Regions from separate parts of the Pediococcus sp. M21F004 genome, predicted to be linked through region 2. Evidence: predicted binding sites of a transcription regulator. Region 2 holds the regulator's gene; the other holds the start of a gene.
The links. Region 2 encodes NrdR, which represses ribonucleotide reductase genes. Its sites were predicted from a motif close to ACACNATATATNGTGT; they were not measured.
Positions count from the first base shown of each region.

Region 1: a site for NrdR is predicted at 2,441-2,456, ahead of ACLHK8_RS03950 (deoxynucleoside kinase). Genes of this name have one in related genera too.

Region 1 covers NZ_CP177314.1:740,711-745,149, forward strand. Annotated here, with positions in the region: tRNA gene ACLHK8_RS03935 (tRNA-Lys) at 1-41, opposite strand, end outside; tRNA gene ACLHK8_RS03940 (tRNA-Val) at 44-116, opposite strand; gene serS (serine--tRNA ligase) at 224-1,501, opposite strand; gene ACLHK8_RS03950 (deoxynucleoside kinase) at 1,781-2,413, opposite strand; gene ACLHK8_RS03955 (amino acid permease) at 2,545-4,014, opposite strand; lysine riboswitch at 4,137-4,321, opposite strand; gene ACLHK8_RS03960 (Rrf2 family transcriptional regulator) at 4,362-4,439, opposite strand, start outside.
Region 2 covers NZ_CP177314.1:560,806-565,244, reverse strand. Annotated here, with positions in the region: gene polA (DNA polymerase I) at 1-454, shown strand, start outside; gene mutM (bifunctional DNA-formamidopyrimidine glycosylase/DNA-(apurinic or apyrimidinic site) lyase) at 478-1,317, shown strand; gene coaE (dephospho-CoA kinase) at 1,317-1,913, shown strand; gene nrdR (transcriptional regulator NrdR) at 1,934-2,437, shown strand; gene ACLHK8_RS02935 (replication initiation and membrane attachment family protein) at 2,437-3,840, shown strand; gene dnaI (primosomal protein DnaI) at 3,843-4,439, shown strand, end outside.

The DNA of each region.
Region 1 (4,439 bases), 180 kb from region 2:
TGATTAAAAGTCAGATGCTCTACCAACTGAGCTAACGGCTCAATGGAGGATACAGGGCTCGAACCTGTGACCCTCTGCTTGTAAGGCAGACGCTCTCCCAACTGAGCTAATCCTCCATCAAATGACAACTACATAATATTATCATTGACCATTAGTAATTGTCAATAACATTTTGTAGTTGTCGCAAAAATTATTTGTCTAAAAAACGAGCTTTCCGACTTACCTATTTAGTAATCTTCGTTATGCCACCCATATATGGAATCAATGCTTCGGGAACCGTTACTGAACCATCTTCATTTTGATAATTTTCTAAAATGGCTGCAACTGTTCGTCCAACCGCTAATCCGGAACCGTTCAAGGTATGCACGTACTGTAGTTTTCCTTGGTCATCACGATACCGAATCTGTGCGCGTCGGGCTTGAAAATCTGTACAGTTTGAACAACTAGAGATTTCTCGATACATATTTTGGGCTGGAATCCAGACTTCCAAATCATGTGTCATTGCCGCTGTAAAGCTCATATCACTAGTGGTTAACGTAATCACATGATACGGTAACTTCAACAGTTTTAATAAACTTTCGGCTTGATTTGTCAGCTTTTCAAGCTCATTCCATGAATCTTCGGGTTTGGTGAACTTCACCATTTCTACCTTATTGAATTGGTGCATCCGAATCAAACCTCGGGTATCTCGGCCTGCGCTTCCGGCTTCTGAACGAAATGCAGGTGATAAGGCAGTCTCACTGATTGGTAACGTATCAGCATCCAGAATTTCATTGCGATGGAAATTGACCAATGGTACTTCAGCAGTAGGAATTAAGGTCAGGTCACTATCTTGAATTTCGTACCCAGCATGCGTTTCTTTAAACTTTGGAAATTGACCTGTGCCAAACATAGAATCGTCATTAACCATGTAGGGGGGAATCATTTCTGTATATCCGGCTTCAGTGTTTTGATCTAAGAAAAAGTTGTATACGGCACGTTCAAGTCGAGCACCAAGTCCTACATAGTACACAAAACGACTACCAGAAACTTTGGCTGCTCGTTCAAAATCTAAGATACCTAAATCTTCACCAATTTCCCAATGGGGTTTAGGACTAAACGAAAATTCGCGAGGCTTGCCAACTTTACGAAGCTCAACGCTGCCTTCTTCCGTCAAACTAATTGGAACTGTTTTATTAGGGATATTTGGCAAATGCGCAGCCTTGTTCTGAACTCCTTCAGTTAAAGTTTGAAGCTGTTGATCAAGTTCTTTGATTTCGCCCCCGACTTTACGCATCTCTGTAATTTTATCGTTGGCATCTTCTTTATTGCGTTTTAACTGCGAAATTTGATCTGACACTTCATTTCGGGTCTTCTTCAAATTTTCACTTTCAACAATCAAATCTCGACGTTTTTGGTCCATGTCTAAAAGCTTATCAATTTCTTTTGGATCAATTCCTCGTGTGCCTAAGCGTTCCTTAATATAATCCGTATTATTTCGAATTTCTTTTAAATCTAACATTATTAAAACCTCCTAATTTTTAATTACACAATAAAAAGCCTTCTCATCCCATCAATTGGGACGAAAAGACTTTATTTCGCGGTACCACCCAAGTTTGCTGTTACCAGCACCCTCAATTATGGTTAACGACCGCAGCCGTGTGATATTACTCACCCGCTTTTGCCTCTCGGAGTTTCGATTGATAGCTTTCACTAGCTCTATCTCGCTTTAAATCTACTTAAAAAAGGCTTCACGTTTACTATTTACACTTATCATAACCGAAAAAGTTCCAAGAAACAACTAAATTTCAGCAATTTTTTGATCCACAATTTGAATGACCTTTTCACGGGCCTGTGGGTCTTCCACAAAATCGAACTGATCCCCGTCAATCTGAATCTTAGGGCTTTCGTTATAATTGTCATACCATTCAGCATAACGATGATTCAAATCCTGATAATATTCATACAAGCTAGGGTCATTATCAATTTGTTCGTAAGAACGGCCTCGTTTTTGAATCCGATTTAACATCGTATCAAAGGAAATGTTGATATCAATCAATAAATCCGGATTTTTCTTATAATGAGTTTCTGGTAATTCTTCCATCATATTAGTTAATAAAGAATCGTAAATTTGCACTTCTGTCTTGGTTGCCCGTCCTAAATCTGCATTCAAATGGAAAAGAAGTGAATCTTCATAAATCGAACGATCCATCACACTATTTTTAGTCTGAAAAGCTTCTTTGATGCCATCTAAACGTCGATTCAAAAAATAAATTTGCAGTAAAAATGCGTAGCGCTTAGGGTCTTTGTAAAAAAGTGGCAAAATTTGGTTATCATCAACTGATTCATAATAAGCTTTTGTGCCTAAATGTTGAGATAAAATTTCCGTTAACGTTGTTTTTCCTGCTCCAATTGGACCTGATAATGCAATCATTCGAAGTTCCCCTTTATTCATCTTTTAATACTATATATTGTAGCATGTTCAGATTCAAAAACAATATATGGTTTTAAAAATCAACCAATTACCATGATTTCTCTTTTATTACAGCATCTTGCATTATACACTTATTTCTTGATTTTTCGAGACTTTAAAATAAAATCGGGTTGCGTTAAATCAACTTCATCCAACGGAATAATATGCGTATGATATTTCACTTTATAGAATACGTACAAAACGATAAAGATTGGCACACTAATATAACTAATTCCAATTGCTTCCCAGTTAAACGTCGCAAAAGAATGAAGATCCTGGCCAGCAATGACCAACAAACAAATTACAAAAGCAAATATCGGTCCAAATGGAAACCATTTTGCATGATACTTAAGTTCTTCCACTTTGTGTCCTTGTTTAACAAATGCGCGACGAAAACGAAAATGAGAAATAGCAATCCCCAGCCAGGCAATAAATCCGGTCAAACCACTTGCTGCAACCAACCACATATAGATATGGGGGCCTTCAATACTTGAGATAAAGGTCAACGCACCAACAATGGTCGTCCCAATCAAGGCCATTAAAGGGATTCCTCGTTTTGTTGTTAATCCAAATGTTTTTGGAGCATACCCTTGTAAAGCCAATGAGTATAACATTCTTGTGGAAGCATACATCCCTGAATTTGCCGAAGAGATGACCGACGTCAAAATAACTGCATTCATGATACTTGCTGCTCCGGCTAACCCGGCTCGTTGAAAGACTAAGGTGAACGGACTGATCTTAACGTCACTTGCCGAAGATCCTAACAAATCTGGACTTGTATAAGGAATAATGCAAGCAATCACAAAAATCGCCAAAATATAGAATAAAATAATTCGCCAAAACACTTGGTTAATCGCCTTAGGAACACTTTCTTCAGGCGTTTCCGATTCACCGGCCGTAATTCCAATTAATTCAGTTCCTTGAAATGAGAAACCCGCGACAACGAATACACTAAGAATCATCGGAATTCCGCCAACGAATGGCGCTTTTTTATACGTAAAATTATTTAAATAGGTTGCATGTCCACCCATGATACCAAAAATAACGGCCACACCAACTACTAAGAAAATGATAACTGTAACGACCTTAATCAATGCCATCCAATATTCAGTTTCACCAAAGGCCTTGACGGTAAGAGCGTTAACGGAAAAAATTAGTACTAACGCCAACACACTCCATACCCAACCGGGAACATTTGGCAACCAGAATTTCATGACGATTGAAACCGTACTGATATCAACAGCCAAAGTAATGGCCCAGTTAAACCAGTAATTCCATCCCATCGCAAAGCCCATAGCCGGATCCACATACTTTGTTGAGTAGGTCGCAAAAGAGCCCGAAACTGGCATATAAGTGGCCATCTCGCCTAAACTGGTCATCAAAAAATAAACCATGATCCCCATCGCCACGTATGCTAACAAAGCCCCGCCAGGACCTGCTTCTGAAATTGCAGAACCACTTGCTACAAACAAGCCAGTTCCGATACTCCCACCAAGCGCAATCATTGAAATGTGGCGGGTCTTCAATGAGCGATCAATGCTGTGATTCTCTTGTTCTGCCATAAATCTGTTTCCTCCTTAAGTTTCTAATTAAAAAGGCAATCCTATTTTTAACCAATAAAAAAGAAGCCTCTTTGTATAACAAATCGCCATACAAAAAGACTTCCGATAAATTTCTCAGTCAAATCGTAGATAGCGCCCCGTACTGCTCTACAAGCATTACGACAGTCCCTGATTTGTTGAACCAGGGCCCAACCCAAAAGTGAAAAAGCACCCTTAGATTTCGGCCAACTCCCCTTTCACAACTCCTCATCGATGCTTTATCACCTTAGAGTTGTTACTTATGAACTTGGCAACCTCTTCTTTCGATATGATTCAATTATATACAAGCGGGACTAGTCTGACAACTCCTAATCCCCATTTAAATTAGTTCTTACGTTTTCAATTTTTTGATTTAACTTTAAAAAATTTGCTTGTAATTCCGAGTC
Region 2 (4,439 bases):
TATTTCACGAAAGCAAGCTAAAACCTTTATTGATACTTACTTCCAGGAATATCCAGGGGTTAAAGCATTTATGGATCAAATCGTTGAAACAGCTAGAAAGCAAGGCTATGTAGAAACGATTGCGCACCGACGTCGTTATTTACCAGACATTAACTCTAGCAATCATAATCAACGCTCGTTTGCTGAGAGAACGGCTATGAACACGCCAATTCAAGGCAGTGCTGCTGATATTATTAAAATTGCGATGATTCAAATGCAAGATGAGTTAGAAAAGCGACAGTTAAAAACCAAAATGTTGCTACAGGTTCATGATGAACTGATCTTTGAAGTGCCTGATGATGAATTGGCGTTAGTTAAGGATCTAGTGCCAAGTATCATGGATTCTGCAGTGAAATTAGACGTCCCTCTGAAAGTAGAGAGCGCGTTTGGCAAAAGCTGGTATAATGCTAAATAACAAATGAATAAGAAGGAATTATTATGCCTGAATTACCAGAAGTTGAAACGGTAAAACGTGGATTAGATGCCCTAGTTGTCGGTAAAAAAATCAAAAAAATTGATATTTACTATCCAAAAATGGTTTTACCAAATGTAACCGAATTTACCAAAGCCTTAACTGGCCAAACAATTCAAGGAATTGATCGCCGTGGAAAATATCTTCTTTTTCACTTTAGTGATCAACAATCTATGGTGTCGCATTTACGGATGGAAGGAAAGTATTCTGTTCATTCACATGAAATGCCGTTAAACAAACATGATCATGTGGTTTTTGAGTTTACAGATGGTTCAGAGTTACGCTATAACGATACAAGAAAATTTGGGCGTATGGTTCTAGTACCAACGGGCGAAGAATTTACTGTTGCTGGTCTGAAAACAATTGGGCCGGAACCAACCCCGGAAACGCTAAGTGTTGAATACATGGCGGAAACGATGAAAAAACATCATAAATCCATTAAATCGTTTTTGTTGGATCAAAATATGATTGCTGGACTAGGCAATATTTATTGTGATGAGGTCCTTTGGTTAGCAAAAATTCACCCGTTACAACCTACGAATACCATTTCACTTAGCAAGATTGTTACACTAAGAGAGAAAATTTTTGAAGAACTTAACTTAGCGATTCAAGCAAAGGGGACCACCGTTTTTTCATATCTAGATGCTAGTGGACATGCAGGAAGTTTTCAAAATCAATTACATGTTTATCAAAGAACTGGAAAACCCTGTGAACGATGTGGTACAGCGATTGAGCGGATTAAAGTGGCTCAACGGGGGACTCATTTTTGTCCGTTTTGTCAGAAATTAATTGAGGTTAAAGGTTAATGACAGTTATCTTAGGATTAACTGGTGGCATTGCTACAGGGAAGTCAACGGTTAGCAGTTATTTAAAAAAACTAGGGTATCCAGTCGTTGACGCAGACCAGATTGCTCGTGAGATTGTGCAGCCAGGGACTATAGTTGCTGACCAACTGCGGACAATTTTCAGGGATGCAATTTTTGATGGTGCTAAGCTAAATCGAAATCGGTTAGGAAAAATTGTTTTTGGAAGCTCTGTGCAATTACAAAAACTTAATGCGGTGATGCAACCGGCAATTAGAACGAAAATTCTACAAACATTAAAAGCAGAAAAAAAAGAGTCGACAAAATTAATTGTTTTGGACGCGCCACTGCTCTTAGAACAAGGATATCAGAAGTTTGTGGATCAAATTATGGTTGTTGTGAGTGATGCCAACGTTCAACGGGAGCGTTTAATCCGCCGTGATGGCTTTTCTAAAAAAGAAGCTGAACAGCGAATAACGGCGCAGTGGTCCTTAGAAAAGAAGATTAGTTTCGCTGATATTGTGATTGATAACAGTGGGTCTATTGAAGAAACGCGTCAGCAAGTGGTAAAATGGCTTGACAATAGTAAGTTACGTTAGTAAGTGGAGGTAGAGTGCCCATGAGATGTCCACATTGTCATCACAATGGTTCTCGAGTGGTGGATAGTCGTCCAACAGATGATGGGCGTGTGATCCGCCGCAGAAGAGAATGTGAAGCATGCGGTTTTAGATTTACAACGTTTGAAAGAATTGAAGCATCACCTTTGTTGGTGATTAAGAAAAACGGGACACGAGAAGAGTTTAATCGAGAAAAACTACTTCGCGGGCTTATTCGGTCTGCTGAAAAACGGCCAGTTGGTATGGACGAAATGTCCAAAATTGTGGATGAAGTTGAAAACAAAATTCGGGCTCTAGGCGAAAATGAAGTTTCTAGCCAAATCATTGGTGAGTATGTCATGAACTTACTGGCAAAAGTCGATGAAATTGCTTATATTCGTTTTGCCAGTGTCTACCGTCAATTTAAGGATATGAATGTATTTATGTCAGAATTGAAAGATATGATGGCAAAAGACAAAGCGACTAAAAAGAAAACTTCCAAAAAAGATGATGGTGGCGAGTCATAATGAATGAAGGATGGGCTAATTTAAGCCCCAAAGATGGGTTTTTAGTTACTCAAAGGGACTATTTGAGCGATTTTGATCAAAAAGTCCTTACTTTTTTATACCAACCGATTATTGGAGCTAAGGCGTTTAGCTTATTTTTGACGCTTTGGACCGAAATGAGTCCGACAACCATTCGTTCAGAGAGAAAGTCGCATTTAGAATTATTTGATATTCTGAATTGTGATTTACCCAATTTCTACTTGAGTCGACAAAAGTTGGAGGGAATCGGATTACTTAAATCTTTTGAAGGACAAGATAACCTTGGCCGTTATTTTGTGTATCAATTGATCAGACCTATATCACCAGACGCGTTTTTTAAGGATGATTTGCTGAGCAGCTTGCTTCTTGAAGCCATTGGTGAAAATCGGTTTAAAGAACTTGCTGCACAGTTTAAACTAACGCAGGTTGATAAAAAAAATCTAAAAGATGTTTCAACTGATTTTTTGACTGCTTTTCATATTTCAGATAACACGATTAAAGAACCTAATTCCTTAATTCGTGAGACTCAAGCAGAATTTAAGCAGGCAAAATCACAAACGGAGGATCAACCAATCAAGGTTGAAAACAATGATTTTGATTTTAAATTATTAAAAGACCTTCTGAGTCATGGTTTTACCAAGTGGGAGTCTGTTAATCAAGCCCAACGACTAATCTTGAGTGAACACCTTTTGTATGGAATTGACGAAGTTGAAATGAGCCGTCAAATTGGTCAAGCAACGGATTTAGTGACCAATCAGTTAAACACCAAGAAATTACAACAACAGATTTCTAAAAGCTTTACTAGCCAAACGGCCCATAAACAAGGTTATGCGGCGAGTCCTTCAAGTACAGAAACTAAACCAGTAGAAAGTTCGAAGACAGACGAAAACAAGTTGACGTCAGAAGACAAGCAGCTGATTAAAGCGGCTAAGTCCTATGCACCGGCAACTTATTTGGAAAATCTGAAGATGGCTATCCATGGTGGCTATGTCACGTACGGTGAAAAACAAATACTTAAAGATTTAATTGATCGGAATTTATTTCCAGTGAGTGTTATAAATATTTTGCTCTCATACATTGTTATTGACCGGGGCGTCACAACGCTCCCTGGAAAATTAGTGGATACGGTGGTGAACAGCTGGAGTCGGGCACACGTTTCAACACCAGAAGATGCTATTCTACAAATTAAAAGTTTTGCTACTGAAAAAAATAGCGCTCGTAAGCCAAGGATAAGTACACGAAAAGTTATTGAAAAAGAAACATTACCAGATTGGGCAAAAAATGATACACCAACTGTTAAAACGACCCCAATTAAAAAGAGTGATCAAGAACTTTTGCAGCGGCGTTTGAAAGAAATGCGTAAACAGAATAAGGAGGAAAATTAGCCATGGAAAATATACGTGAGGTTTTAAAAGAACTCATGAGTAAACGTCAATTAGACACGAAATTTCAGGACCTAATGACTCCGGTTTACGAAGATGCAGATGTTCTCAAATTTTGTGAAGAACATAAAAATGAGTTATCTACTGATGGTGTAGCTCGTTCTGCGTCAAAACTTTATGAATATGTTCAAGAACGTGATAAATATAATCGTAATGAGCCAACCTTAATGCCCGGATATCAGCCAATTTTGATTGTAAATAATCATATGATTGAGGTGTCTTATCAACCCAGCAAAAAGTTATTAGCAAACGAAAAACAACGTGCTTTTAATATGCGCGTTAAGGCTGTTAATATGCCAAAAATGATCAGACGGGCTCGGTTTGACGATTTTTTTCCGGATCAGGATCGTCAGACTGCGTTAACGGCTGCCTTGAATTTTATTCAAGCTTATGAAAAAGACCCCCATCAATTTCACAAAGGTCTTTATTTAACAGGTAGTTTTGGAGTGGGAAAGACCTATCTTTTAGGCGCAATTGCTAACGAATTAGCTACGCAAGGATATGAATCTACCTTGGTTCATTTTCCAAGTTTTGCAGTTGAA